One region of the Paenibacillus sp. S33 genome, then DNA from elsewhere that is predicted to be linked to it. Evidence: riboswitches for the same ligand, from Rfam matches in the RefSeq annotation. Region 1 holds a riboswitch; the other holds the start of a gene.

Evidence for each region. Region 1 has a riboswitch for S-adenosylmethionine ahead of metA (homoserine O-acetyltransferase MetA). Riboswitches for the same ligand answer to the same signal wherever they lie in the genome.
Region 2: it holds a riboswitch for S-adenosylmethionine, as region 1 does, so the genes downstream of both, ACWGXJ_RS20205 (methionine ABC transporter ATP-binding protein) here and metA (homoserine O-acetyltransferase MetA) in region 1, are expected to answer to the same signal.

The regions. Positions count from the first base shown of each region.
Region 1 covers NZ_JBSIEZ010000001.1:1,622,211-1,638,059, reverse strand. The annotation lists gene mqnC (cyclic dehypoxanthinyl futalosine synthase) at 1-1,093, opposite strand, end outside; gene ACWGXJ_RS07695 (aminotransferase class I/II-fold pyridoxal phosphate-dependent enzyme) at 1,526-2,704, opposite strand; gene ACWGXJ_RS07690 (PLP-dependent transferase) at 2,701-3,885, opposite strand; gene metA (homoserine O-acetyltransferase MetA) at 4,012-4,929, opposite strand; SAM riboswitch class I at 5,048-5,173, opposite strand; gene corA (magnesium/cobalt transporter CorA) at 5,726-6,661, shown strand; gene ACWGXJ_RS07675 (HRDC domain-containing protein) at 6,823-7,830, opposite strand; gene ACWGXJ_RS07670 (ROK family protein) at 7,997-8,875, opposite strand; gene ACWGXJ_RS07665 (5'-3' exonuclease) at 9,098-9,994, opposite strand; gene ACWGXJ_RS07660 (arsenate reductase family protein) at 10,067-10,432, opposite strand; gene ACWGXJ_RS07655 (RluA family pseudouridine synthase) at 10,476-11,435, opposite strand; gene ACWGXJ_RS07650 (cob(I)yrinic acid a,c-diamide adenosyltransferase) at 11,457-12,020, opposite strand; gene ACWGXJ_RS07645 (hypothetical protein) at 12,039-12,608, opposite strand; gene ACWGXJ_RS07640 (aspartyl-phosphate phosphatase Spo0E family protein) at 12,710-12,916, opposite strand; gene ACWGXJ_RS07635 (aminotransferase class I/II-fold pyridoxal phosphate-dependent enzyme) at 13,031-14,242, opposite strand; gene ACWGXJ_RS07630 (Lrp/AsnC family transcriptional regulator) at 14,255-14,755, opposite strand; gene ACWGXJ_RS07625 (spore coat protein) at 14,899-15,285, opposite strand; gene ACWGXJ_RS07620 (hypothetical protein) at 15,317-15,553, opposite strand; gene ACWGXJ_RS07615 (NAD(P)/FAD-dependent oxidoreductase) at 15,668-15,849, shown strand, end outside.
Region 2 covers NZ_JBSIEZ010000001.1:4,436,060-4,451,908, forward strand. The annotation lists gene ACWGXJ_RS20185 (NifU family protein) at 1-141, shown strand, start outside; gene ACWGXJ_RS20190 (SDR family oxidoreductase) at 234-998, opposite strand; gene ACWGXJ_RS20195 (MetQ/NlpA family ABC transporter substrate-binding protein) at 1,143-1,985, opposite strand; gene ACWGXJ_RS20200 (methionine ABC transporter permease) at 2,060-2,728, opposite strand; gene ACWGXJ_RS20205 (methionine ABC transporter ATP-binding protein) at 2,725-3,747, opposite strand; SAM riboswitch class I at 3,884-4,023, opposite strand; gene ACWGXJ_RS20210 (Cthe_2314 family HEPN domain-containing protein) at 4,149-4,874, opposite strand; gene ACWGXJ_RS20215 (UbiD family decarboxylase) at 4,926-6,692, opposite strand; gene ACWGXJ_RS20220 (COX15/CtaA family protein) at 6,822-7,751, opposite strand; gene ACWGXJ_RS20225 (thioredoxin family protein) at 7,967-8,311, opposite strand; partial or broken gene ACWGXJ_RS20230 (hypothetical protein) at 8,325-8,405, opposite strand; gene ACWGXJ_RS20235 (DUF2515 family protein) at 8,547-9,836, shown strand; gene ACWGXJ_RS20240 (putative polysaccharide biosynthesis protein) at 9,854-11,488, opposite strand; gene ACWGXJ_RS20245 (DUF456 domain-containing protein) at 11,627-12,106, opposite strand; gene ACWGXJ_RS20250 (Cof-type HAD-IIB family hydrolase) at 12,158-12,907, opposite strand; gene ACWGXJ_RS20255 (peptidoglycan D,D-transpeptidase FtsI family protein) at 12,990-15,068, opposite strand; gene ACWGXJ_RS20260 (peptidoglycan D,D-transpeptidase FtsI family protein) at 15,247-15,849, opposite strand, start outside.

The DNA of each region.
Region 1 (15,849 bases):
TGTCAAAAGTACGAATAATATCATAACGGGTATTGCGCTGTGCCGGAATGTGACCCGTCTCGCGGATCAACTGTAAAATGGATTCGATGTTAACCTTATACGTTGCGCCTGCAGCGGAAACTACGTTTTCCTCAATCATGGTGCTGCCAAAATCATCGCAACCGTAGTATAACGATTTTTTACCGATTTCAGGTCCCATAGTTACCCATGAGGATTGAATATGCTTAATGTTATCCAATACAAGACGACTGATGGCAACGGTCTTCAGATATTCCTCTGGCGTCTGGCGTTCCTTCTTCAGATTGGTATTGTCTGGCTGGAAGGTCCAAGGAATAAAGGCCAAAAATCCTTCAGAATTATATTTGTTTTCGATGCATTCGTCCTGAGCATCACGAACCCGCAACAAATGCAGCGCACGCTCCTCCATCAACTCGCCAAAGCCGATAACCATCGTAGCAGTTGTGTTCATCCCAACCTTATGAGCCGTTTGCATGACATCCATCCAATCACGCCAAGAGCCTTTGAGACGGCTAATTTTGCGGCGTGTGCGGTCATCCAAAATTTCTCCGCCTCCGCCCGGAAGCGAATCCAATCCAGCTTCATGAATGGCTCGAATCGTGTCTTCCATGGATAGACCGGATTTTTCCTTCATTTTGTGAATTTCAGCTGGCGAGAAGGAGTGCATCGTAATATCGGGAAAACGCTCCTTAATAGCTTTCAGCAAATCCGTATAATAACTGAACGGCAGATTTGGATTCACACCGCCTTGCATTAGAATTTCGGTGCCACCTACCTCCTGCGTTTCCTTGATCTTCTGAAAGATCACCTCATCGGGCAAAACATAACCTTCATCGGAACCCGGTCTACGGTAAAAAGCGCAGAAGCGACAGTATACGTCACATACGTTCGTATAGTTAATATTTCGTCCGATGACGAAGGTTTTAATGGGATCGGGGTGCATGCGATTCATGACTTTATTCGCCGCGTGACCTATTTTTTCTACCTCGTCTGATTCGAACAAAGCAACGGTATCCTCTAAATTCAGGCGTTCGCCGCGTAGGGCTTTATCTAAAATATGGTCGATTACACTCATGGTGTATCCTCCTTCGCTGTCACAGGGCGACGAAATGAACGACAGGACTTATGAACGAGAATGCTTTCACAAACCTGCGTTCGAACCCTGCCGTAATGTATGTTCATGACTGGCCTTGTATGTTGTCTGTGCTATTTAGCATAGTAAAACCTAATGATAATACTAACATATCTTTAGGTAAGGAACCATACTTATTCCCGCTTCTTTCTGCTTTTCACCTAGGAAAACAGGCAACTGCCAAGCTTATCTCAACATTGCGTATAGCCAAGAAATAACAAAACAGGACTGAAAGTGCCTTTTTTCACACTGTCCTTCATGCCATTCTTATAGAAAACAGCAAGCCTCCTGAAATACTGGAAACTTGCTGTTTAGTGCTGTACATATTTGCTCCCGGCGTGAAAACGACAAAGATGCTGCGGATGTGCTAACGCTCTAGCGCAGCGCCTCATCCAGATCACTGATCAGGTCGTCAATATCCTCCAAACCTACGGAGAAACGAAGTAGTCCGTCCGTAATCCCGCGCTCCAATCGTACACTATAGGGCATAGCCGCATGTGACATCATCGCCGGATACGACAAGATGCTTTCCACAGCTCCCAGACTCACCGCTACAATTGGAATACGTACGCGACTGAGGACTTCTTTTGCACGCTCACCAGAACCCACATCAAACGATATCACTGCACCATAACCGCTGGATTGACGCTCATGAACTTCACGCCCTGGATGATTTTCCAGACCCGGGTAGTATACTGCCTCAATGTCGTTGCGCTCGTTCAGCCAGTTAGCGAGCTTGGCTGCACTCTTTTCGCTGTGAGCCATACGAGCCTCCAGTGTCTTCATACCGCGCATGAGCAACCATGACTCCTGCGGAGCCAGCACGGTACCCAGTCCATTTTGGAGCTGCTTGATTTGTCTCCCGAGCGATTCGGTACGCGCTACCGCAAGTCCTGCCAGCACATCGCTGTGTCCGCCCAGAAACTTGGTCGCACTGTGCAATACAATATCGACTCCCTGCTCAATCGGACGTTGATAATAAGGTGTCATAAAAGTATTATCCAATAAAGTTAAAAGTCCGTGATCCTGTGCCCAAGAGGTTATTCCTGCTACATCGGTAATTTTGAGTGTCGGATTGGACGGGGTTTCCATATATACAGCCCTTGTATTCTCCTGCAACGCCTCTTTCACAAGGTTGAGGTCCGTCATGTCAACGAAGGTCGTTTCAATATTCATCCGTTTCAAAATGGAGGTCAGCAGTCGATATGTTCCCCCGTATACGTCCTCCGAAACAATGACATGATCTCCAGCGGATAAGAGCATAAAGGTAGTGGAGATGGCCGCCATACCTGACGCAAAGGCAAAGCCGCACGCCCCGCCTTCTAATAAAGCGATATAATCCTCCAAAGCTTGTCGTGTCGGATTACCTGAACGGCTATAGTCATGCTGTGGAGGATTAAAAATATCATGATGGTGAAAGGTAGAAGCTTGATAGATCGGGACGCTCGAGGCCCCTGTAACGCTGTCAATTTCAGAACCAAAATGCAGCAGCTTGGTAGCGAACTTCCGCTCTTTGTTCAAATCCTGCCCGATCCTCCTCGCATCCTCTATCATTGCAGCTCTCCTCCTTCTACTTCTTGACGTGCCGCTTCCAACGCCGAACGCAAATCTTCAATGAGGTCGTCTGTATGCTCAATGCCTACGGAGAAACGCAACAGCCTGTCATCTACCCCAACTGCATCTCGAATTTCTGCTGGTATGTCCGCATGTGTCTGCACCGCGGGATAGGTCATTAGCGACTCAACACCGCCGAGACTTTCCGCAAACGCAATGAGCTTAATGTGACGAAGCAAAGGCTCTACATAGCGAGCATCCTTTACTTTAAAGGAGAAAATCCCTGTGTTTCCGCTGGATTGTTTATTTTGAATTTCACGACCTGGATGGCCTTCGAGCGCCGGATAAAATACTTCCGCCACCGCCGGATGCGTCAGTAAATAGTTAGACAGCACTGTTGCATTATGCTCATGTCGGTCCATACGCAGCGCTAACGTCTTCATCCCCTTCATCAACTGGTAGCAGTCACTCGGGGAAAGCACGGCCCCTATGGAATTGTGCAGAAAGGAAATTTCAGCTGATAGCTCTTTGCCTTTGGTTACGATTAACCCTGCCAGCACATCGTTGTGTCCGCCCAAATACTTGGTTGCGCTATGTACCACAATATCCGCGCCGAGTTCCAATGGCCGCTGGAAGTATGGTGTTAGCAGCGTATTATCTACAATGGTAAGCAACTGATGTTGTGATGCCCATTCAGCCACCGCTCGAATATCAGTAATCATCATTAACGGATTTGTAGGTGTTTCTATGAATACAGCTTTGGTATTCGGTCGACATGACTGTTCGAGTGCTTCAAGATCGTTCGTATCCACATAACTGGCTGTTACACCAAATTTAGATAAAATACGCTCCAGCAAACGATATGTCCCGCCATACAGATCCAGCGATACTATGAGATGATCTCCCTGTCCAAACAATGCAAATACCGTTTGCAGCGCCGCCATACCTGAGCTGCATGCAAAGCCTGCATCACCAGATTCAAGTGCAGCAGAAGCCTCTTCCAGTACCTTTCGCGTGGGATTGATCGTCCGAATATAATCAAATCCTGTGCTTTGACCCAGACGGGGATGGCGGAACGCCGTAGATTGGTAAATCGGGTAATTAACAGCCCCGGTTACTGGCTCCTCTACTGAACCGATTTGTGCCAATCTGCTTTCGATTTTCCACTGTTTCTCACTCATATGAATCCTCCTGTTAACTTCCATAGTGGGTGCTATAACCAATCCTGCAAAAATGGATGTCAAAGACTATACTGCTGCGCTACTGCAAGGTGGTACTGTACAAGGGTAAACTACAAGCCCCTTTTTTTAAATCTGGGGCCCGATATCGTAAGGTGTCTCTTGGTATACATAATAGTTCAGCCAATTCGAGAATAATAAATTGGCGTGCGCCCGCCAGATTGAGGGCGGTGTGCGCTCAGGATCATCATTTGGGAAATAATTTTTGGGAACTTCAATATCCATTCCTTTGGCCACATCGCGGTCGTATTCCCATTTCAATGAAAGCGGGTCATATTCAGAATGCCCAGTTACAAAAATTTGTTTACCGTCAAGCGTGGCTACGAGGTACACTCCAGCTTCCTCGGATTCGGATAAAACTTCTAATTCGGCGATATGATCAATATCTTCCCGCCGAACCTCCGTATGTCTGGAGTGAGGGGCATAAAACAGTTCGTCAAAGCCGCGTAGCAATTTTACTTTAGGTTTAATCACGGTGTGTGGAAATACGCCAAAGCATTTGTAGTCGAGCCCGTATTTCGGGACATTGAAATGATGGTATAAACCTGCCTGTGAGGCCCAACAAATGTGCATGGTCGAAGTTACATTCGTTTTCGTCCATTCAAAAATTTGCCGGATCTCCTCCCAGTAGTTCACATCCTCAAACTCAAGCTGTTCAACCGGAGCTCCTGTAATGACCATGCCGTCAAAACGACTGTTCTTAATCTCGTCAAACGTTTTATAGAACATATTCAAATATTCTTGCGATGTATTTTTGGATACATGAGACTTCATGTGCACCAGCGTGACGTCCACTTGCAGCGGCGTATTGCCGACCAGGCGCAATAGTTGGGTTTCCGTCGTTTCCTTCGTAGGCATCAAATTCAAAATGGCGATGCGCAACGGACGAATATCCTGATGATAAGCCAAGCTTTCATCCATTACGAAAATATTTTCGCCCTCCAGCACTTCCTTGGCAGGTAGTGTATCTGGAATTTTAATCGGCATGTAAACTCACTCCTTGTTCGGTAAGTTTTGCGAAAATCGTCCTGCTGAGATGCCGGGCATATAATAAAAAGACCTTTCTCTGGTTAGAGAAAGGTCATATTTGTATCCATATGCGCCTCTCTCATCTGTCAGGGCAACGCTCTTTGTACAAAGCGCGCGTCCTGCAAGAATTAGCACCGTGCGATTAAAATCGCCGGTTGCCGGGTATCATCGGGCTAGTCCCTCCACCTGCTCTTGATAAGATTTCGCTATATTCATTTTGGGTTCACAAAGTTCTTGTTGTTCACTTTAATGCATCGGCTGGGCTTCGTCAAGATGGGACTTTTAAATTTGTGCCCTGCAATCACATTTTGTCTACCTTTTCCATAGGTTAAATCATATCCCTCCTTTCGCTGAAGCTCTTGCCACTACTGTCGATTTAGCCCATGATTTTGCGCTTGAAAGGCCGTAGGCCGAGCGTTATACTATACAAGTGCTATTAGGCAAAAATATGGAGCAGTAGTGCAGACTTTGAGTGTTTCCTGCGATACTGTGGCAATCAAAAAAAGAACATTTGAGAGGTGAATCCGGAATGGAAGGCGACCCGAGTCCGAATAGGCGGCGATCCCTGAACAACAGCATAGGAATGACTTCAGCTTGCCGAAAGACGGGACGCCAGGCTCTGCATGCTCCAAAAGCCTCCGGCTTTTGATGAGAATGCACGCTTACCCGCACCGGCTAACTGGCTAACTGAGTTCATTCCTTATGCTTAAGGTAAACGTATTTCCGTTACGACGGAGCATAAGGAGTGACATATATGAAAATCCGTTTGGTCAACAACGGGGTTTTTACCCCTGTCGAAGAAATTGAAATGGCGCTTACTGCACCGGCAGAAGGTTTTTATTGGATTGATGCTGATGTCGATGATTTGGCAGTGCTCCAACCTTTATTTTCCATGCATGATCTTGCAGTAGAAGACTGTTTGAGTGAAGAAGAACAGCGTCCGAAGATCGAAATTTATGAAAGCCATTATTTTATCGTTGTAAATAGCATTCGTTTTGATGATGAAGAAATATTTTTGCGAGCTTTGAACATTTTTCTCGGCCGCCATTTTATCATTACGGTGACCAAGCAGAAAATCAATGAGCTTCGTACCCTCAAGCCTATGCTGTGGGAGCAAGAAGTCAGCCAGCCTGACCGCTTTATGTATCTGTTGGTCGACTTGATTGTTGACAACTATTTTCTGGTTGGTGACCGGATTGAGGTCCGCATTGAAAAGCTGGAAGAAGATATTCTAATGCATACGAAAAAGTCGCATTTGAACGAAATCATCGGCTTACGAAGTGAGATTCTGTGGCTGAAAAAAGTGCTGGGTCCGCAAAAGGAAGTCATCAATACCCTGAACAAACGGGATTTGCGACTCATCGACGATCAATTGCAAAAATATTTCAGCGACATTTATGAAAATGCTGTGAAAATTTCGGAGACTTTTGAAACTTACCGCGATTTGATGGGTAACCTTCGAGAAGCTTACCAATCCAGTATCGCCAATCGTGCCAATGAAATTATGCGTGTGTTTACGGCAATAACGACCGTATTTATGCCATTGACGGTCATTACCGGAATATATGGGATGAACTTCGATAATATGCCTGAACTTCATACACGTTATGGCTATTTTGTCGTCATTGGTATTATGGTGGCACTAGGTGTCAGTATGTTCTGTATTTTCCGCAAGAAAGACTGGGTTTAAAAAGAAAAGGGGAAAAAGTACGGAGTTGGATACCTATTTCGATTTTCAAGCTTGATCATAAAAAGCAGCAGCCGTGTCCTATGAGGAACTGGCTGCTGCTTTTTAGTATGTCGGACCCTGAATGTACTTTAATACTTTAGCTTTATCCAATCAGTTCTATATTATCCAACATGTCGGTCGGGTACCTGCTGATGGCGAAACCGTATACGAATCAGACGCAGACGCTCATAAATTTGATCCAGTCCTGTTTCTGTCGCCTTTTCTTCCCCATACACTTTCAGCATGACAGGCTTGAGCAGCGTATCCCCCAACTCTTCATAAGCAGACCAGATGGCTGCCTGCTCCTCCTCAGATACATTCACCAATTCATTGCGGATCAGCTTCTCCATATCAATACCATCCCTGTCCAAATGCTCCACAGCTTCAATCATTTCTCTACGATGCAAACCTGTCTTCATCCCGATATGCTCCAGTGAAAGACCGTCCGAAATGCCTTCGATAATCGTTCTAGTTAGGCTGAATTTATTCAGCTCCTGCCTGTATTGGTTCTCTTTTTGCTTGTATAGCCATGACAAAAAAACTTCTTCTTCCAGCGTCTCTGTTACCCAGTTCAACGGAAATGGCGTGGTCCGGTCATTTTGTGTCGTAATAGCCAATAGCTCCGTCCCATATTGCGACACCTTACCCTGACCCATACCAGGCAGCTCCAACAATTCTTCTTCGGTATGGGGAAGATAGACGCTAATGAGTCGAAGCAGCCGATTCGTAGCGATAAAATAAGGCGCTTTTCGTTCCGTTGCTGCTTTTTGCCGTCTCCATATCGTCAACTGCTCATACACTTCATCACGTGGAAACAAATCACTGTAGCAATACAGCTTTTGCAGCGTTTGTCCTCGTCCTGATGATCCTTCTTGCTCATGAAATACGCCATGGATTAAGGGCCTGTAGCCCTCAGCCATTTTGAGCGCCAGCTCATGACGGTATACATGCAGTAATTCCTGCCACAAGCTGCCCTCATACCAAAGATCGTCTATACTTTCATCCGGGACATGTTGTGTGCTCCACCCTGCACTCCATCCCCCTTCATGTTGCCCAATCCATACCTGAGCAAAGTCCTCATAGCCCTGTTCATTCCGTTTGGACAAGCGATTTAAAAATACAATCTCCATGATTTCTTCCTCCCTCATATCGTTGAAAGACAGTCCCGCACAACACAAAAACGCAAAAAAAAGCACCTATCCTGCGTATTCGCAAGAAAGGTGCTTCCCTTTTTGAGCCGTACTATGCTGTTGCCTATATAATAACCGTACCTTGGAGTGCCGTCAACCATAAATTCTAATGATTCAGCTTTTCCTTTGCCAATGCCAGAGCACCGCACAATCCAGCATTGTCACCCAATCCCGGAGATACGATATATTGCTCAATATCTGTCGTCAGACTCGAATGCTGTACGTATCCGTTCAAAAGTTCTTGAAGCTTGGTACGAATGAGCGGGAACAGTTGGTCCTGCTTCATCACTCCCCCGCCCATAATAATTTTTTGCGGTGACAGGATTAATACATAGCTCATTAAAGCCTGTGCCAGATAGTACGCTTCCATTTCCCAGGCTGCGTGATCGACAGAAAGTTCATGTCCTTTAACCTTCCATCTTTTTTCGAGCGCAGGACCTGCTGCCAGTCCCTCCAAACAATCTCCGTGATAAGGACATGTCCCCTCGTAAGTATCTTCTGGGTGACGACGTACCAGAATATGCCCCATTTCTGGGTGGGATAATCCATGTATCAGCTTTCCACCAACCAAAGCACCCGCCCCGATGCCTGTACCTATCGTAATATACAGACAGTTGTCCAATCCCTTGGCGGCACCCCAAATAGACTCACCAAGTGCTGCTCCATTCACATCCGTGTCAAACCCCATAGGCACGTCAAAATGCTGTTTCAGTTTGCCAATTAAATTGTAATTTCCCCAATGTGGCTTTGGCGTTGTTGTAATATAGCCATATGTATCACTGCCTTCGATAGGATCAATCGGCCCGAACGAGCCTACACCCAATGCTTCAATGCCCTTGCCTTCAAAAAATGCGATGACATTCTCCATTGTTTCTGCTGGGGTGGTCGTTGGAAAGCTTGCTCGTTCCAGTACCTCCCCATGTTCGTTACCAATTCCACATACAAATTTGGTACCGCCTGCCTCAATTGCTCCCAATACTGTCATAGTTGCTGTTGTCCCCTTTCAATAATCCGGTTCTCTCTCCACTATATTCACCTGAAATGTGCCCGAGGTCAATCCCCTTATCGCAATTGTATATAATCCTTCACATGACTATACAACTCCCTTGACATAACGGTATAAAAATAAGGACACTAACGCACCCAGCGTCAGCATCCCTATAAACTTACTTCACTTAAATTGTCCGTATCAAGCCTAACAGCTTCATTATGATCCGGTTGCGACACCCATCAATGTACACAAGCTTTTCATTTCAAGCTGCTCAAACTTGTCTACAATTTGCACGTGATCCAGCGTCAGCAGACAGCTATCCAAAGCACATGCTACAGGTACACCACAGTGAATTTCAGCAAGCTTGCGTGAAAGATGCAGCATATCCAAATCACTCTCGATTTTTTTACGGACCGAGGGTGTTAATTGATCCAAATTCTCTAGAATGCCTTCAATAGAGTCGTATTCCTGCACCAGCTTGAGTGCCGTTTTCTCACCAATACCTCGTACTCCTGGATAATTATCGCTTGCATCCCCCATCAGGCCTTTAAGGTCCACCACCTGGCGTGGTTTAAGCCCTTTTTCAGTCAGCAGGGTTTCCGGGGTGTATACCATATAATTGCCGTGCCCTTTTTTCATAATAATGACCCGTGTCCGATCATCCACTAATTGAAGTAAATCATGATCTCCCGAGAGAATCATTACATCCATGTCCTCATTTTGCGAATAATGGCGTGCAAGCGTACCGATACAATCATCGGCTTCAAAACCTTCCGCTCCAATGTTGGGAATGCCGAGGCTGTCCGTCACTTCCCGAATCAATGTAAATTGGGGAATCAAATCATCTGGTGCGTCGGCTCGGTTTCCCTTATACGCAGCAAAATGTTCCCCACGAAATGTCGTTCCGCCCATATCCCAGCAGCAAATGACGTGTGTAGGATTAAATGTTTGGACTGCATCCCAAAAATATCGAATAAAACCATATATGGCGTTCGTTGGCACTCCAGCTTTTGTACGACGGATATAACCGTTTGCGGCGGTTGCATAATAAGCGCGAAATAGCAGGGCCATGCCGTCAACCAGCATTACGGATTGTTCATTGCGTTGTGTCACAGATTGTATTGCTCCCATTCATCATAATATTTAACCCCCACAGTATAACATATCGTGGGGGTAAATTGGGCGTTATTGAGCTCCCCATGTGCCTTCAAATGTTTCCTCTTTGAATCCTACCGTTACTTTGTTCCCGTCGGTTACAATCGGGCGTTTGATTAATCTTCCATTCGAGGATAAAAGCGAAATTTGCTCTTCACGGCTCATGTCTCCAAGCTTATCTTTCAGCTTTAACTCTTTGTATACCTCACCGCTTGTATTAAAAAACTTTTTCAGCTCCAGCCCGCTTTTGCGAATCAAGTCTTCCAATTCCTCCGGGCCGGGCGGTTGTTCAAAAATAGGAATAAGTTCCGTCTCATGTCCCTTGTTTTGCAGCCATTTCACTGCATTACGACAGGTACTGCATTTAGAATACTGATATACTTTCAGTTGGCTCATCGCTAGATTAACCTCCATTTGGTTTTCATCGCTTATTTATATTTTATTCTGGATGATATTGCGCTCTTAATAGCTCCTGCATTTCAGCCATATCGTTAGGTAGAGGAGCATAGAACGTCAGCCGCTCCCCGGTTACAGGATGCTCCAAGGATAGCTCTGAGGCATGCAGAGCCTGTCGAGGCATCTTGGCATCAAGCTGATCATATCGCTCACGTTGCGCAGCGTCATCGGGTGTAATCCGATACATTTTATCTCCGATCAACGGACAACCGATATAAGTCATATGCACTCGAATTTGGTGCGTACGCCCGGATTCCAACTTTAGCCCAATGCGACTTCCCCCGTTCCACACTTCCTCCAGCTTATACAGCGTAAGGGCAGGATAACCATCCGGGGTCACCATACGTAAATGCGGATCATCCGGGTTGCGGTCAATCGGTCCGTCTACCTTTCCTTCCTGCAGCTCAGGCCGTCCATGCACCAGAGCTGTATAGCGCTTATCCACCGTTCCCGCAATCATTTGCTCAGAAATATGCTGGTGTACATACGGATTTTTGGCTACTACCAGCACACCCGTCGTCTCCTGATCAAGACGATGGACAGGACGAAACCGGAACAACTCTCCCTTGGCCTGCCAATAATGCACAACCCCATTAGCCAGTGTTCCTGTGTAATGACCGTGAGTCGGATGGACAATCATGCCCGCCGCCTTGTTCACCACTAACAGATGTTCATCCTCAAACAATATCTCAAAAGGAATGGGTTCAGGTAAAATATCATCAGAACGCTCACGCTCCATACGAATTTCTACTCGATCCCCGGACTTCACCTTTACGCTGATGTACACACGTGTCCCGTTCAGCATAATACCTTGCTCGGTCAGCTTGAGTTTGGATATTAACTTTCGAGAAATGTTCATACGTTTTTGTAAAATAGTCTTCAACAGCATGCCCTCCTCCTCAGGAGAGATCGTATATACGATAGGTTCATAATACAAGCTCATCACAAATTCCCGGTTGCCTCCTTATTTGCGGAACACTTTTTTGCTGCGCACATATTCGACATCGGGCACACCCTGACGGACATTCGCTGTACGAGCGACGGCAAAGAAATAATCAGAAAGGCGGTTCAAATACCGACGTACCGCCGGATTAATGTCCGTATGTTTACCTAGTGTAACAGCACGGCGTTCCGCGCGTCGGCAAACTGTACGGCAAACATGAAGCGTTGAGGATAATGTGCTACCACCCGGTATAATAAAACGCTCCACCTTCGGATTTTCCTCCTGACATGCATCAATCCAGCCTTCCAGACGCTCTGCCAGCTCGTCTTTCACCTTATATTTGCTTTCACTAATTTTAACAAACGCCAAATCCGAACCACAATCAAACAGCTCCTGCTGTATTTCTTCCAATTGAGTCCGAATATCCGTAAACTCTTCCCCTTCGGCAAAGCTGATCGCTTGTCCTACAAAGCTGTTCAGCTCGTCAATTGTACCGTATGCCTCCACACGATCATCATCTTTGGACACTCGACCGCCGATCACAGAAGTTTGTCCTTCATCACCTGTTCTAGTATATATGCCCATTTCATTCCATCCCCTTTATCATTCCGTAAGTGCTTTCAGCACCTTGATGGCTTCTTCCTTATTGCTTGTACGAGGCGGCACGGTAGCAAATAATGTTTTGGAGTTATATTTTAGCTCCTTAAACATCTTCATCTGCTCCACCGGAATTCCGAACAAATGAGTTTCCTTGCTTACATCTGATCCTTCTTCCTCCTGCCCCTTCTTCTTAAATACGCCGCCCTCGAACACGCCCCGAGCGTACGTCTTCTTGTCAAAAGCATCATCTAACGGCAGATTCGAGCCATTCTGTCCATACAGCTTCATGTCCTCTTCCGGCAAAAGAAACAGATCATGCTCCCCGGCCGCATATTCTACAACCAGCTTCTGCTGGTTATACAGCGGACTGACTGAAATCTCAATAGTCGGAGCCTGTTCGCCTAGCTTATCCTTAAGTTTTTGTGCCAGCTCTTCACGGATGACTGAAGCATCCCCTTTATCCATAATAAAAATGGAGAAGCTGTTCTTGTCCCGTCCCCCACATCCAGCCAATAATACAAGTGCAAGCATTCCGATGATCCATGGCGATAGCCTTTTTAGCCCTGCTCTCATATGTACGCCCCCTCTTCCATGCCATTAATATATCATAAGTTGTGAACGCAAAAAAAGAAGGCCCGACGGCCTTCTTCTTACATTTGGCTGACTTCATACGGTTAAACCTTGCATTCCGTACCATACAGCTTCATATATTCATTGATTTTCAAATCGAGCTTGCAACTGATCTGGATAACAAGATCAGAGGTGAAGGACTGCTCTTCCTGAAACGTCCGCATCATCTCATTGCGCAGGAACAAAATTTCATCTTCTAGGGAAATGTCGTATCCTATTGAACTAGATGAATTATATCCAACATATGACATGAGCATTCCTCCTACAATTGAAAAATTGAACTTCCTGCTTCCGATTTCAAATTATAGCATAGAAATTTAGAAATAAAAGACTATTTTTTATAAATTACCCATAAAAAAATAATTTTAACCTTCTTTTCTTACTTTTTCTACAAAATGACCAATCCGATCCAGTGCCTCCGTCAGCTGAGCAACAGAAGTTGCGTATGAGCAACGAAGATAGCCTTCGCCTCCCAAACCGAACACATTACCCGGTACAGCCGCAACTTTAGCCTCTGCCAAAAGACGCTGTGCAAATTCATCTGAGCTGAGTCCCGTGCTTTGAATACTAGGGAAAACGTAAAAAGCCCCTCTTGGCTCATGGCACTCCAGGCCGATTTCCCGGAACCCTTCAACCATCAGACGGCGACGCTGATTATAGGCTTCTACCATACGATCTTTCTCACCCAAACCATTCCGCAAGCCTTCCAGTGCCGCAACTTGACCCATAGAAGGCGCACACATTACGGTGTACTGATGGATTTTGAGCATAGCGGCAATCAGATCTGGATGCCCGCATGTATATCCAATACGCCAGCCTGTCATGGCGAAGGCTTTGGAAAAACCACTGACGAGAATCGTACGATCCATCATACCAGGCATAGCGGCAAAACTGACATGCTTCTCTCCATAATTCAATTCAGCATAAATTTCATCAGAAATGACGATCAAATCATGCTTTTCCACGACTTCGGCAATCGGAAGCCAATCTTCATAAGTCATCGTAGCTCCAGTTGGATTGCTCGGATAGCATAAAATAAGCACCTTGGATTTAGGTGTAATTTTTGCCTCCAACGCCTCAGCTGTCAGCTTGAATTCATCCTTAGCAAATGTTTCAATACCTACTGGAATTCCGCCTCCAATCGAAGTGATTGGAGAATATGAAATGTAGCACGGCTCGGGCACGAGAATTTCGTCGCCAGGTACAATTAACGCACGCAAAGCAAGATCAATCGCCTCGCTTCCCCCGACGGTTACGATAATCTCATTTTTGGGATCATAACGGACTTCAAATTGCTCATTCAGATAATCACTAATCGCTTCACGCAGTTCTGGCGTTCCCGCATTAGACGTGTAGCTGGTAAAACCTCGCTCCAATGAATAGACACAGGCTTCCCGCATATGCCAAGGGGTTGTAAAATCCGGTTCGCCTACACCAAGGGTAATAATATCCTTGTTGCCACCCACCAAGTCAAAAAACTTACGAATACCCGAAGATGGGATTTCGCGCACCAATGGGGACAAATAGGAACTCATGGCTTTGTTGCTGTCGGTAAATGCTTCTGTTTTGAGATTCATCATGATCTTCCTTTACGGCGAAATCATCAGACGATTATCTTCCTGATGGTCCTCAAAGATAATTCCGTCCTGCTTGTATTTTTTAAGCGTAAAATTAGTCTTGGTAGACAAGACCGAATCAATAGGCGACAGTTTTTCCGACACAAAATTAGCAACCTCACGGAGATTGCGGCCTTCAACCTCTACCAGCAAATCGTATGCTCCGGACATGAGATAGACCGATTTAACTTGCGGATACAAATAAATCCGTTCTGCAATCCCTTCAAAGCCTCTTCCACGCTCAGGTGTAATCTGTACTTCGATCAAAGCGGTAACCTTTTCGTCGTCGACTTTGTCCCAATTGACTACAGCGGCGTATTTGACGATCACATGTTGGTCTTCGAGTTCTTTAATTGAGGTGCGAACATCCTGCTCGTCAACCCCCAGCATAGTAGCTAATAGAGTCGGTGTTCTTCTTGCATCTTCTTTTAACAATTCCAGCACTTTTAATTTCAATTCATTCAGTTCTGTCATTCTACATAAGGCCTCCATCGAAAGAGATTACTATACATCATACAATACGCACTTTAAACCTGCAAAGAAAAACCGTCCACTCCGGTAAACCCGGCAGATGGACGGCTGTTATGGGAATCTGCTTCAAAAACAGAAAATCCCGTTTACATATAATAAGGGTTGTTTTGATGAGTAGACTGGCCTTGCTGGTGCATAGATTGGCCATATACTCCCGCAGATGCCGACTTTTGCTGAATGAACTGTTGGCATTCTTGTTGGGTCTTGCGAGCTTCTTGAATCTGTTTGTCCAAATCGATGCGCAGTGCTTTAGTCGGAGTGGCATACATATTGTTTTGGCTCATCAGATGATACAAATCACCTTGCAGACGCAATGTATCATTCGTAAGGTCGGTGAACATCTGACGCACAGACGGACAATTGGATTCTGTCGTCGCCGTTGTGTACTCGCGCACCGTACGTTTCATATCAGCAAGAATGGTATAGAGCAAATCTTCTTCGGGCATAAATGACATATTGTTTTGTGAATACATTCTGTCAAACCTCCTTTATTGTAAATCCAAATTACTGCTGCGGTTGCATTGGGGCAAGCTGCTGATGCTGTTGAAGAGCATTAGAAAGCAGATTCAAGTGGTGCTCATGTGTTCTTGCCAGTTGCAAACAGGCTTGTTGGATGGCTGGGTGCTGAATAGAAGCCGCTGTCGCCGCACTTTGTTTGAGTAGTAGTTCTTCATTGGAAATGGAGTCCACGATGTACTCCAGCTCTTTGCCTGACAAGGGTTGCATGTTCGTAGATTGCATAATCTCTGTGCCTCCTTGAATGTTTTGTTGCACGCTGGTTATCTTGTCCGTTTGGCGAAATACTATGTACACCTAAGAAATACTACATATTACCTTATGAGGAGTGCTATTTATATGGAATTGATAAGCGGGAATACGTATTGGCCCAGTACCTTGGAGAAAATGTTGGATTTCCCGCCTTTGGCAGAGGATTTAAATTGTGATGTATTGATCATCGGTGGCGGCATGGGTGGATCCATCTGCTCCCGACTGTTGGGAGAACGACAGGTAGACGCCGTGGTTATTGACAAACGCAA
Region 2 (15,849 bases), 2.8 Mb from region 1:
GTTGAAGACGGCATCGTTAAGCTGAAGCTGGTAGGCGCTTGCGGCAGTTGCCCAAGTTCCACGATCACGCTGAAAGCAGGGATTGAACGTGCTCTTCTCGAAGAAGTCGACGGCGTCCAAGAAGTGGTACAAGTATTCTAATGCTTGATGCATAATGATCATGAGAGTCTTGACTTCGGTAACGAAGCTCAAGACTCTTTTTTGTGTTACAGCGTCTGAGGGATCACTCAAGCTTATATGGTTGGCCGAATGGGGTCCAATCCTCCCGATACATCCATAATATTACCTGTTATAAAATCCGAATGCTCCTCACACAAATAGGCGATCACTCGCGCAATGTCCTCTCCGCTCCCCGGACGTCCACGCGGTGTCTCTTTATCCTGCATACCGATGACATCGGCAATTGACATTTCCTTATTTGCTCCTCGAATATCCCCTGGACAGATCATATTGACCGTAATGCCATTAGGAGCTTCCTCCACAGCCAGTGACTTCGTAAAAGACACCAGCCCCACCTTGGCGGCTGCGTAGACGGCGCGATGCGGCCAAGCCCTTGCTTCTCCAGCATGACCAAAGCCAAAATGAATAATACGTCCCCATTGCTGGCTCCGCATGTGAGGCAATACCAAATGATCCAGCAACATGGTACCGACCAGATTCCCTTGTATCATGGCATGAATCTCAGCTACACTGTAATCCGCAAACAGACGGCGTTCCCGGATGAACGGTCCGGCATTATTCACCATAATATCGACTCCGCCTAGCCGATCCTGTACTTCACCAATCAGCCTCGTAATATCTTCCTGAACAGAAATATCCCCTTGTAAAGACAAGCAGCGTACTCCCTTAGACTCAATCCCCCGCTTAAGCGCTTCAGCTTCTGCTTGGCTATGCACATAATTCAGCGCAATATTACAGCCTTCATCCGCCAGACGCAGAGCGGTCGTTTTACCTAAACCTTTGGCACTGCCCGTTATGAATGCGACTTTATCTCTCAACAATTTTCCTCCTGTTCACAGAGATCGGTCACCCCCAAGTATAAAATATTTAAGCTTCCCCTACAACTCCATTCAAAAAGAAACCCCCAGTCCTCTTGTTCAAGAGAATCTGGGGGTTGCGTGCAATGCGTTCTCGTTCCCTACTTAAAATGCCGGGATAATTGCGCCTTGGTATTTATCTTCAATGAATTTTTTAGTTTCTGGAGATTGCAAAGCTTTAAGCAGCTTCTGAATCGCTTCGGAATCTTTATTATCAGGACGTGCTACCAGAACGTTAGCATATGGAGAATCCTTGTCTTCCAGTGCCAGTGCATCCTTCGTAGGGTTCAGCTTCGCTTCCAAAGCGTAGTTCGTGTTAATCAACGCAATATCCACTTCAGGCAACTGACGTGGCAGCATAGCCGCCTCTAAAGTCTTGAATTCCAGATTTTTCGGATTCTCTGTAATATCTTTTACCGTAGCTTCAATGTTGCTTGCGTCTTTCAGCTTGATCAGACCTTGTTTCTCCAACAACAGCAAAGCACGGCCTCCGTTTGTCGCATCGTTCGGAATGGCTACAGTTGCGCCATCTGGAAGTTCATCAAGCTTTTTATATTTTTGGGAGTAGATGCCGAAAGGCTCCAGGTGAACCGCGCCAACAGAAACCAAATCCATTTTGCGCTCTTTGTTCATCACATCCAAGTAAGGTACATGTTGAAAGAAGTTAGCATCCAGCTGCTTGTCAAACAATTGAACGTTCGGCTGTACATAGTCGTTAAACTGAACAACTTGGAGACGAACCCCTTCTTTTTCCAACTGAGGCTTGATTGCTTCCAAAATTTCCGCATGTGGCACAGGAGAAGCTCCAACTTTCAGCTCCACTTCACGTGGTGATCCGCCTGTATTTTCGTTCGCATTGTTTGTATCCGATGTTGTGCTCTTTGTACCGCAAGCAGCCAGCACCGCAATTAATGTCAAGCTTAATACAGCCAATACCCATTTCTTCATGTTATTACCCCTCCAATAATTTGTAATATTCAGGAGCAGACGTCCTGATCAATAAGGATATCTATATGTTTTCCCTATTTTCGAGTATAATGCCGCACGAGGCGATCTCCCGCCATTTGCAGCAATTGTACCAATACAACCATCAGCACGACCGCAACGATCATGACAGCCGTTTCATAACGATAATAGCCGTAGTTGATAGCCAGTGTACCTAGTCCACCGCCCCCGATCATCCCGGACATTGCCGTGTAGGATACGAGTGTAACGACGGTAATGGTTAATGCAGCGAGCAGACCCGGAAGTGCCTCACGTAACAGCACCCGCCGGATAATTTGTCCTGTCGAGGCACCCATCGCTTGTGCGGCTTCGATGACGCCCTTGTCCACTTCACGCAGAGACGTTTCGACAAGACGTGCGAAGAATGGAGCAGCCCCGATAACCAAAGGTGGGATGGTTCCCAACACCCCGGTCGAGGTACCTACCAGCGATCGTGTAAAAGGAATAAGTGCAACGATCAAAATGATAAAGGGTACGGAACGTAAAATGTTAACGATGAATGATAATACAATGTATATCACCTTCATCAAAGTTAACGAGGAGCGACTCGCCAGAAACAATAATATGCCGAGCGGCAAACCAATAACGAGGGTGAACAATGCCGATGCCCCAAGCATCTGAAGGGTTTCCAGCGTAGAATTCCCTAGCTCTTCCCAACTCACTTGTGAAAAATCAAGTTCGCTCATTGTCCAATCACCTCCACATCAAGTCCTTGCCCAGACACTTCGCGCAGCGTATGCTCTATATCCTCATGATTTCCTTCAAAACGAACGATTAGCTGTCCATAGGGTACATTTTTAATCGTAGATATGGTTCCCTGCAAGATCGCAAAATCAACACCAGTACTTCGAGCCGTACGCGACAGAATCGCATCATATGTTTTGCTGCCCAAGAAGGAGATACGCACCACCTGCGCTGACTCGCGGCCACCTGCTGCCGCAATCGCTGCTTGTAACTCTTCGGGATGTTCTGACTCCCGTTGGATAAAGTCCTTGGTTACCTGGTGCTGCGGCTTCAAAAATACTTCCGCCACCGGACCTTGCTCCACGATGTCGCCCTGATGAATGACGCCAACTTTATCACAGATGCTTTGAATGACATGCATTTCATGTGTAATCAGTACGATGGTTAAATTAAAGCGCTGATTAATATCCAGCAGCAATTTCAGGATAGACCCCGTCGTCTGCGGATCAAGCGCTGAAGTCGCTTCGTCACACAGCAATACATGAGGATCACTAGCCAGCGCCCGTGCAATTCCTACCCGTTGCTTCTGTCCACCTGAGAGCTGTGACGGATATTTTCCACTGTGTTCTTCGAGACCCACCAATTCCAGCAGTTCACGAACCTTCTTGTCCAGCTTCTGCTTGGGCGTGTTTACCAGCCGCAATGGAAATGCAATATTGTCATACACCGTCGCCGAGGACAACAAATTAAAATGCTGAAAAATCATTCCGATTTTTCGGCGCTGCATTTGTAATTGGGATTGACTCACAGTGGTGAGGTTTACCCCGTCTACCCATACTTCACCTGAAGTAGGGCGTTCCAATAAATTAATACAGCGGATCAATGTACTTTTCCCCGCCCCGGAGTGACCAATCACCCCGAATATTTCTCCACGCTTTATAGAAAGATTCAACCCAGACAGCGCATTAACGCGTCGGTTACCTTTGCCATAATGCTTGGTTAACTGCTTAAGCTCTATCAACGTGCTGCGACCCCCTTCACTTCTTCCTTACCCTTTTAACCAGTTGTCATCTCTCAGGATTGTATAAAATCGCTATTTATTTATACAAAAAAGAGCCCCTTTCACAGAATGAAAAGGGCCCCACCTTGCGAACCTTTTCTCATCTGCCAAAATCGCTATAACTCTAGCGGTTTTGTAGGAATTAGCACCATCATGTTCCCTCCCAGTGTATTACACCGGGAAAGAACGGGTTGCCGGGCTTCATCGGGCCAGTCCCTCCACCTCTCTGGATAAGAAAAATATGTTAAACTCCAGCTTTAGCTGTCCGTTAAGTTTATATAAAAAAATATAATTCAAGCATTTTTCTGAAACTAGGTTTCAGTATAGATAGTTTACATAGCTTTGTCAAAGGATATTTTCTATCATATTTTTGGGCGTACTGCCCGGTTCTCCCATTGTTTCGCAGTATAAGTAAAGGCGTTTGCCAGCGACCGACACACCATTTCCAAGCCCTGCTGCAAATCTTCCAAATGGTGATCGAGGTCCTCCAGTTGGATTTTTCCATACAAAGCTCGGTGTCGTTGCCAGAGATCATCCTGCATTTCCGTATTCATATAGTGTATCTCCGTATTCCGACGCTTACGCAGCCGATTGATGGCATCGTTGTATGTGTCCTTGATATCAATTAAATTATCGGTCAATACAGGATGCATTTTGAGATACTTGAGCTGCCGCAACACGGTAAAATACGAATAATGAGCCTTAAACTGCCCTGTTTTTAAATCACATAGATCATTTATCCAGTTGCCCAGCTTATCTAAAATGGAGAATACCCTCACAAACCCATCTTTATAAAAGAAAACATATAATGCATAGTCGGATTTTTCATCCTCGCTCATATCTTCAGCATATCCGGCTTTCACATTCATACGGAAAAAGGCGGCAGCATGATGGCTCTGCTCCAGTTCATCCAGAGATGACATTAGACCGCGTGTCAAAATATCCGCCTTCCGAAAATCGTGGGTCGGATCTCCACCAGCCTGAATTTGCCGCTCCAGCAGGTTCAACATATCTGACATGCTATTCATGGCATCCAGCAAGATGCCCTTGTTCACACGTGGCGGCTCACCCAGTAGCTTGCGTATCATGCTTACGCCTCCTTATAAATGTAAAATCCGGCTGTAGGTTTCATTAGGGCGTCAAGCGAAATAACTCGTCCATCGTTGATCTACAAGCTTAACAATATCCTCACGCGGTAACACCTCATCCGGATACCCCGGCTTCATACGCGCATCCACTACAATCGGCAGCTTATAGTTCAGATGATGCAAACGCACTTCGCTGTCCGCGTACATATCCGTAGCCGGGTTAAAGCGTGTAAACACTGTCCACAGGAACGAGGCTTGAGAGCGAACAACTTCTTTGGCATCGTCCACAATGAAGACGAGCGGCCACTCTTGCTCACCCGCTGCTAGTCGCTCCAAAACACGTGCCGCCAGCTCAGGTTCCTGCTCAAAAGACGCACCCGATATGACGAGGCAACCTCCACAATAGGGCTTAATTTCACGAATTCCCGGCAGATCGCCTCCCTCATAAGCACGAGGCAATTCACGTACAGGCTCACCTATCCCCATCAGGATCGCCTTACTACCATGATTCAGCTTGCGGCCTGTGTAATCGAGTGTATCGTGTGACGTGTGATTGAAAATAAATAAATCCGTTGCTGGATTAAATCGCTCCAGAATGGTTTCCAGCAGCAGGTTAAAGTCAGATAAATCAATTACTCGATCCGTCAGCATCAGGAACTTGGTCAACGATAATTGACCTTGACCCAAAATAGTAAAACCGGATACAAGCGCTTCACGGGAGTAGCTTTCACGTACGACTGCCGCTGCCAGCGCATGTACGCCCGTTTCCGCATATGCCCACAGGGACTTGACGGAAGGCATCACAAGCGGATATGCAGGCGACAGCAGACGTTGCAAAAACTCACCGAGATAGTAGTCTTCTTGCCGAGGCTTACCTACAATGGTTGCCGGATAAATGGCATCCTTGCGGTGATGCATATGTTTGACATGAAATACAGGGAAATCATGCTGTAATGAATAATATCCAAAATGATCGCCAAACGGGCCTTCCGGACGGCGTTCATGAGGCGGCACATAACCGCTGATTGCAAATTCTGCTTCTGCTGGAATCCGGTGACCCCCAAGCGGGTCTTCTGTCATGGGCAGCTTGCCTCCCATAATAAGCGAAGCCAGCAGCAGCTCAGGCAAGTTTTCCGGTGCTGGAGCAATGGCGGACGCAATCAGGGCAGGCGGGCCACCAATGATAATCGTCGTAGGCAATGGCTCATTACGCAGCTCCGCTTCATGATAATGGAAACCGCCGCCTTTATGAATTTGCCAGTGAATGCCAGTCGTCTGATCGTCATAAATCTGAATGCGGTACATCCCCAGATTATGATCCTTGGGCTGACCTGGCTTCTCGGTATACACAAGTGGAAGCGTAATAAACGGCCCCCCGTCCTCATGCCAACTGGTCACTTTAGGCAGTGGCGCTAAAGGAGCCTCTGTACGGCGAACTCCCAATACAGGGGCCTCGCTATGAGATACTGTTTTTAGCCCTACTTTTAGCATGTCCTTAATCAGGCCACGTTCATTCCACAATGCTTTGGGTGTAGGTGGAAACAATGTTTTGGTGGCTCCGACAATCGCATTCATCAGTTGCTCTGGTCGCGGGCCAAAAGCCATATCCACACGGCGATTCGTGCCAAACAGATTACTGGCTACAGGAAACGGGGTTCCTTTTACATTCGTGAACAGCAGTGCCGGCCCTTCTTCCTCAATGACTCTTCGATGAATCTCAGCCAGCTCCAAGTAAGGATCGACAGGTGCCTCTATAATTTTAAGATGATTTTCTTTACGCAGCGCTTCAATAAATTGGCGCAAATTCTGGTAGATCAACTGGACGACTCCTCCTAAGCAAATCAAGCCCTCGAGAAACTCGTGGGCCTGGTTTGTTTCTTATATGCTATTATACGTGTTTAAACGCCTCTTGGGCAAAAATCCGCTTCACTATGATCTATGAAATGCTTAGGTACGTTGTGCTTGGGTCGGAACAAGCTTGCGGTCTGGTGACAATTGCCATACACGATAGCTCAGATAAGCCAAAATGGAGAACAACGATGCAATCACCAGCATATGTCCCAGCACGATAAACATATAGATTTCAGGTCTGTTGACGTACAACAAGATAATTCCAATCACCACTTGAAGCAAAATTAACAAGACTGATACGACACCCAATATACGGATATCTCGGTGATTCGGGTGATAACGGTATGAGTAGTGACCCACAGCCAAGATAATGACGAACAGCAGACCGGCTGAAATCTGATGAAGCAGCAGTGGAGATATGAAGCCCCCAATATTTACAACCTTCTGGATGACCGAGTGACTAAGCAGCGCCCCTGAATAAACAGCAATATAGGTATAGATCGTCGATAGCCATATAAAGTTGCGATAGCCCCGACTGACACGCCCAGGAATCAGACGCGGAGTGTGGCGAGAGTCCGCGTGCTCCTGCCAGGCCCCCAGCGTCATCATAGTTGCACTGGCAAAGGCGATAAGCGCAAAGCCAAAATGCAGTCCCATGACTGCAGCCGATTGGGAGAAAATAACAGCCAACGCCCCCATGGCACCTTGTATGATGACAAACAAGAGCGTGAGCAGCGAGAATAGCTGTAAATCCTTCCGATGCTTCATAAACAGCAAAAAGCCAACAAATGAGGCGATAGAAAGAATCCCGGCCATGGCACTAACGGAACGATGAGAGAACTCAATAAGGGATGCGATCGTATGTGCCGGAACCAGCTTGCCATTGCAAAGCGGGAATTCCCGGCCACAGCCAAGACCTGAATCCGTCCGTGTCACGACACCTCCACCGAAGGTAGCCAAAAACATGACAATACATGTTACGAGTGCCAGCCATTTTAATATTCTAATTTTGTTATTCAAATTCACCCGTATCCTTCCAAATATAATATTTATTCACTTTATATGTTGTGAAATGATCACTTAAAGTAATTATAACTGATATATCGTTCCTTGACATACGAGCTTTGTTGACAAAATGTGAACGTGTCCGTGAGAAAGCCGCCCCCTTAGAAGGAAGCGGCTTTCTGAATGTCTTGATGTTTAAAATTCACTTTGAAACCTTCATGCATGCACAGCATTCATTATTTTGCCAAGCTCGCATGGACTTCAACAGCCCGATCCAAAAATTGCTCAATCTCCTCGCGGGATTTGCGCAGTCTGTTCACCAGACGTACCAGTTCTCTGCCTTCACTGTAAGCGATAAAGCTAGGAATACCCAATACATTCTGCTCTTGACTGACGCTTTCGGCCTGTTCTACATCAATCTCAATTAATGTAAGCTTATCTGCATATTGTTGTTCCACATCAGGCATGAACGGATCAATGAAATGACAATCCCCACACCAGTCCGCCTTAAATACAGCCACCGTTACGCCGGGAGTAGATATTGCCTTATTAAAGTCTTCATGAGAGACGATTTTTTGCATGGATGATTCCTCCTTAAATTCTTTTTATGCTGAAAAGATTGCACTTTTTATTGTAACGCCAAGTGAAGCTTTTGCACACTCCCCCATTCTGCTCACATGCCGATTGGAAGCCCTCTCATTGAGGCATACTAAAGATACACTTAAGAATCCACACAAGCACGACATCCTAACAGCATACCCAACATACTTGGCAGGATACGGGGATGCTTGCAATTGGAAAGGAGGTTATTTAGTCATGTCTCTTACCGAATGGCTCCATACAGCATCTCGACAGCTTCAAGGAGGGCTAAAGTTACTGGGTTCCGTTCCTCGTGTTGCAGAGGAAGCTTGGGAGGGCAAACGGGCGGCTTGGACCGAATCCCGCAAATTACGCTACCCCTTGCGTGAACTAGCGTGGGATTATCATACAGCACAGGCCGCTATGAATGAAGCTGAAGCGTTAATGCTGGTGAACGGACCCGCTACGCGTCCATCTTCTCTGAATATGCCCTTATGCGAAACAGACTGTGAGCTGCTGGAGCGGATCAAAAATGATACAGCACAGGAGAATCGAAGCAACGTCACCCGCACGGCCGCTTACCTTGAATGCTATCGTGGCTACCCGGAGTTACACTGGGCATTACTGGCCCACCTGGTTTCTCGTAATGGCGGCTATAATATGACCGATCTGAAAGGGGGACTGATTGGCAACCTGTTCGGCGAACAGGAAAAGGAATGGCTGTATCGGCTACTGGAGCGCTGTAATGCCCTTATTTTTCAAGACGCTTATCCGCAGTTGCAACTTTACATGCACAGCCGTCATTTGGGTCGGAGTTGCTTTCATTTGTTGCCTTATTTTCACATTTCGCCATTCATGAAGCCCTTTTGGGAACGCTTCTGGGCTTGGCGGGATAGCTCTCTGTTGACTGTGGCGCTCATCATTAATGAACAAAACTATATTGAAGGACGTGTGGTAAAAGATCCGTATTTTCAAAAATTTGTGACACACAAGCCGGGCTTTTATTTGCATGACTGGCTCCAACTTAATCAGGTTATATTTCCACTTGGGCTGAACGGTGGACTTGCTGGACTAGTGATGGAGCGTTTCGGCCATTTGGACGAGCGGATCGGCTTTGGCAAAAGTCTCTATGCTATGCTCTTCGGCCATCAGCAGGTGCTGGACCAGGTATCAGCATTCGCTAACAGTGTGCCACATACGGGTTCACGCAGCGACTATTGGCCCGGATTGTTCACCCCGAATGAACAAAAAGCGCTGCACTCTCCAGATGAAAGTGCAACGCTTTTAGCACATGAATGGCTACCGCCAGGACAACGTCTGTACAGCCCGGAGCTGAACGCCGTCTGGTCCGATACAGCTTATGATCCAATCCCCCGTTATGATTGGTTTCAGGACGGCTCCACACTTGGGCATCTGAGCGAACCAAGGCGACCCCTGTTATTTGCCATGCGCCATGAGCATCGCCACGGCATCCAAAAAACAGCAATGGCCCACGTTGCCCATAACAGCTTGCAACCTTTCCACTGATAGACTAGAGGACTCTTTTAGCCTCGTTGTCCTGTGGATTCACGCTGTAGGCGCATTAACGGACGCAGTACCTTTTGCAACATACGTGGGTAGTTGCCTAGCTCGTCCCTGCGCAATACGCGCAGTACAACCAGCAACAGCAAGTAGCATACCAGTACAGCTGCCCCGGCAATACAGCACGCGATCAAGAAGGCCACACGCGCAGGCATCAGATGCACCAGCAGAATACAGGCTTCATTTACACCGTATCCGATAGCTCCCGAGACGACGACTGCGGTTAAGAACCCTGCCCAGCGACGGCCCATGATGGAAAAGGAGACGATCCCTTTAAGCACACGTAAATTCAGTAACGTGATCACGAGGAAACATAATCCGGTTGCGGCAATGATCCCGTAAATCCCAAGCCAACCAGCCAGCAGCCAGCTCGCTGCAAACTTGACAACGATACCGACCATGACATTAACCATTGAAATACGCGGCTTGCCCATACCGATCAGTATTGAATTAGAAGTCATCATCGTAATCTGAAATATCGTTCCGAGTGTCAGAACAGCGATGATACCACTGCCTCCAAGCGAGCTAAACAGTAAACCATTAATAGAATAGGCGGTTACACATAAAGCTAACACAATTGGCATTCCAGTCAAAATAGAGATACGCAAGGCCAGCGTCATCTGATTTTGTAAATGCTGCTCATCCTTACGAGCAAATGCCGCTGAAATGATCGGAATGAGCGATTGGCTGAGCGCAATGGCCAAAATCGGCGGAATTCCCGCCACACTCTGTGCCCGAGAGCCTAGATAACCCAACTGAGTAGTCGCCTGATCCAATCCCACTTGACCAGATAGCAGTCTCACCACAATCGACGTATCAATAAAGTTGACCGCCGGAACCGTCAGAGACGACAATACAATGGGAATGGAAAGCTTGAAAATATCTTTGTAAATGCGCATCATCGGTAGCGCGGAGCTTTCCTCTTGGAATTGATCTTGGCGGTCCTGTCGATCCTGGCGGCGCAATTTCACCGTGTAGTACAACATGACCGCTAGAGCGCCAAGACTTCCCATGACACCTCCAAAGGAGGCCCCGGCCGCAACCTCGCGATCTCCATAACCCAGCTTCAAAATAATAAAAGCGAGTACAATAGCAGTCGCTACCCGTGCAACCTGCTCCACAATTTGTGAAATACCGCCTGCGGTCATATTACCGCGCCCTTGGAAGTATCCACGCATCATGGCAATGGCAGGGAACAGCAGTAATGCTGGTGCCAAAGCCTGAATGGCCAAAGCGGATTGTGGAACCCCTGCTACATGCTCGGCAAAGTAAGGTGCTCCAAAATACAGTAGCGCTGTAATGATAATGCCTGCCGCGGCCGCGAATATCAAAGCCGCACGATACACACGTCGCGCTTCCGAAGGCCGATCCAGTGCATAACGTTCTGAAACCATTTTGCTCAATGTGCTTGGAATACCGGCCGTAGCCACTGTGAGCAGCATCAAATAAGCGTTGTTTGCAATGGTAAACGAGGCGTTCCCAACGGAACCAAGCAGATGCTCCAATGGAACACGCTGTACCAGACCAAGCACTCTGGCCACCAAGGCAGCAGCGGCTAAAATAAGCGTACCTTTAAGGAATGTTTCTTTATTGGACAAAATGCGTTCCCTTCTTTCTTGCTGTTCACACGCATGCAAAAGCCCCGCACAAACAGTCATGGCCTGAGCCATCACCGGTGCGGAGCCGCATGTCGATTCTGTCTCTGCAAATCATAATAAACGAAAACGAATTTCGGGTCATAACACCCAAATCAAGAATACAATAATCATGGCAAGCTGCAAAATCACTTTCATCACGGTGCTGGTAAAAAGGCCTAATACAGAGCCAAAGCCCACTTTAATAGCTCGGTCCAGCGGGGCTTTGCCAATTAGCTCACCCAGCACAGCGCCGATAAATGGCCCCAAAATCAGACCAAATGCCGGAATAACGAAGGGACCAATAATAATCCCGACAGTGCTGAGGATCGCCGACAGACGCGAGCCGCCAAATCGCTTGACTCCCCAGGCATTCACTGCATAATCTGCAACAAAAAGTGCAACAACGATTAGTGTTTGTATAATCCAAAACAATGCATTGTATGGAGCAAACGAGAAAAACCAGCCGTATACAAAAAATGCAAAATAGATGGCGAGCGCCCCCGGCAATACGGGATATACCGCCCCAGCCATGCCCACAATGAACAGCACAATGACAACAATCCAGCCTACAACGTCCATGGGCCTCCTCCTTCTCGTTCATTCATCTTGCTTGCTGCATCATTCGTTTCATTACACAAGCACATAATCACGGATCACTTCTACAATGCCGTCGTCATTGTTCGAAGCCACGACCACATCAGCGGCTTCTTTTACCGTATCCTGAGCATTCCCCATCGCTACGCCGAGTCCAACCGCTTGAATCACTGCCAGATCATTCAGACTGTCGCCAACGGCAACCACCTGCTCCAGAGTAATGCCAAGCAGATCGCACACTTCAGCGATTCCACTGGCTTTGGATATACCAGCCGGGTTAATTTCCAAATTTGTCATCGAAGAATTGGAAATTTCAAGTCCACCCATGTCCTGAAGCTTAAGCAAAATTTGGTGGCGAATTTCGTCATTTTCCGTATTATAACCGAATTTAAGCCACTCCTGTGTGTCCAATGTATCCGGCCAACGATCTCTGTTATATAATTCCTCCGTTGAGTAAGCCCAGAACCAAGAGCCTGTTTCTACGGCAATCTGGTGCATCTTACGAACGAGCTCCTTATCAAGTAAATAACGGCGCCACAACTCGTGGGGTGATTTCCACACCTCACTGCCGTTTACAGTTACCATTGGCGTCTCCAGGCCGAGTTGCTGACCGTAAGGCAGAGCATGCATCGCTGCACGTCCAGTAGACAAGCATACATGGATCCCTTCCTGAATCGCCTTGTTAATCCAGTTAATCGTTTCCAAGGAAATTTCATGATTATCATTCAGTAAGGTTCCATCCATGTCGAGCGCAAGCAGTTTGTATTTATATTGGTTTTCTCCCATAGTCTCTCTTCCTCCTGTATGTCCCTTATGTCCAACGACATTTTACCATGAAAAAGAGAAGCCCACAAAAAAATTCAAGTCCTCACTTTGCTACCAGAGGCTTTTTAGGAGTACCATCTAGCCCATATACTTCGTCATACGCATCAAATATTTTACGTGCAACTGGCCCCGCGCTCGTCGCACCAAAGCCCCCTTCAGGAATGATGACCGCTACCGCCAGCTTCGGATTTTGACGGGGAGCAAAAGCGATGAACACCCCATTATCTTTAACCGTACGCCCCACCACCTGCTGAGAAGTTCCCGTTTTGCGGGCATAATCATAAGGAAATCCGTTAAAGGCTTTAACATCCGTAGCCATACCCCGAATCACTGTATTCCAGTACGTATCTGAAAAGGCGACCTCATTCAGCACCTGCGGCTTAAACTCACGTACGAGATTCCCCTGATCATCTACAATTTTGCTGACCAAATGAGGCTGCATACGCTTGCCCTTTGTTGCCAGCACAGTTGTATACTGGGCTAACTGCATGGCTGTATATTTTCCCTGCTGACCAAAGGATGCCTGCACCAATCGTGTCAGCGCACTTTCATGCTTGCTCGTATACTCAAGTCTCCCCGCCCATTCACCCGGCAGATCTACTTCTGTCGGTACGCCTAATCCAAATTCCTTCATATACTTGTCCCATACGTCAATTCCCTGATGCACCCCTGCATTACTTCCGTATTTGTCATACATTGGCTTGCCGATCATATCTACCATAAACGTATTCGACGAGACCTCAATTGCCCTGCTAGGTGTCAAAGAACCATACACATGTCCGCTAGAATTCCCAACCCGGCTGGAGCGATTTTTGCCGTAGTACGCACTTCCCGTATCCAGATAAGTTTGTCCGGGAGAAAACAGGTTTTCCTTCAACCCGATCAGCACGGTTAGCGGTTTAATGGTTGAACCCAGAAGCACCGAAGATTCTGGATGTGGACCCGCTTTTCCGCTAGGCACGGATTTAATTGTTCCATTTCCCATTTTATGCTGAATTTCATCATATACCGAAGGCGAGGTACTTCCACTTTTCCATACATTAGAGTCATAATCCGGCATACTGGCCATTGCCACGATATTTCCGGTCTCTACCTCCATCGCTACAGCGAAGCCAGTGGTAGCGTCTTGATGAAGCTTCCCCGATACGGCATGAGTATGAAGCCAGCGAAGCTGATCCATAATGGCCTGTTCGGTTTTCTGCTGAATTTCCTTGTTGAGGGTGGAATATAAATGATGTCCTTTTTCAGGAGGAGTAATGGATTCAATGCCCTCCGGCATGCTGCGAGGATTGACCTCTACCGTTTTATATCCGTTTTTTCCTCTCAACTCGTCCTGGTATTGCAGCTCCAGGCCATCATATCCAACCGTTTCACTTTCCAGGTAAACCTGTTCTGGTCTTAGAACCTCCGAATTAGCTTGGTACAGCTCTTTATATTTGGTTCGGTTCGCACGGGCTCCTTTGAACTTGTACATATATCCAATCGTTTGTACCGCCACCCGATCCGGGTCATAATGGCGTACACTTTCTTCTACAACCTCTACACCAGGAAACTCTGTCCGATGCTCCAGAAAATAAGCGATTTCCTCCCGACTCAGGTCGGATTTGACCAAACGTGGGGTAAATCCCCTATATTGATTATAGTCCGGGTCCAGTCGCTTTTTTATTTCCTCTGCATTGAGCTGCTCTCCTTCGTTACGATCCAGTTCGTTTAATTTGGCAGCAAGCTTGGCAGCAAAAGCATTGAGCTCAGGGAGCAGCTTTTCCCCCGGCTTGCGGCCTTTCTCTGTGCGCTTGCTATAATCCTTAGATAAAGTTACATATAGGGACTGTACTGGAGTCGAATACGCCAGCTTAACCGTACCTGTGGAATCATAAATCGTGCCGCGACTCGGGGCTAACGGGACATTTTTCGTATTTACGGATTGCTGCTGACTCTTCAGCTCCTCCGATTGTACAAACTGCAATACAGCTAGTCTGGTAATGATCAGGGCAAACAGCACAAAAGCACTAAAAAACAGTAGGTTGGTTCGTAAAACCGTCCGTTTTTTTCGTGACTCTTCATCCTCTTCATGATTTTTCTTTTTGAATGAAAACTTTTTATCCAAACTTCCTTTGTCCATATTAGCTGCATTACTCCTTCCAATAGGTTTCATATTCCCTGATCCTACCATATCTAAAACAATAAACGATGAATTCTAAGATGACAATTTTGTAAGAAAACGTAGAAAAAACATAAAAAAGCTTCCCTCAGCCCAAAGGCTAAGGGAAGCTTTCATGAAATGACATCGTATAAAAGGATTATGGCTGTTTGATTGCATTAGGATCGGTTGCTGTTTCATCCTTTTTCTTTGGAACACCGTCCAGACCGTACACTTCATCGTAAGCATCAAAGATTTTGCGTGCCACAGGTCCGGCACTCCAAGCCCCGAAGCCCCCTTCAGGAATAACAACCGCTACTGCAAGTTTGGGATTCTGACGTGGTGCAAAGGCGATAAATACTCCATTATCTTTCAATTCTCTTCCTACACTTTGCTGCGATGTCCCCGTTTTGCGAGCAAAGTCGTAAGGAAAACCTTTAAATGCGCTGACATCTGTTGACATCCCGCGTATAACTTCATTCCAATAAGCATCCGGAAATTTCACTTCATTCAGTACCTTCGGCTTAATTGTTTGAACTACATTACCGTTGGTATCTTTAATTTGACTGACCAAATGCGGCTCCATCCGTTTGCCCTTGGTAGCAATCATCGTTGTGTATTGGGCAAGTTGCATAGGTGTATATTTACCTTGTTGACCAAAGGATGCATATGCCAATTTAGAAAGTGCTGACTCTGATTTACTCGTGTACTCCCGCCAACCCCGGAACTCACCGGGCAAGTCTACTCCAGTAGAAACACCTAA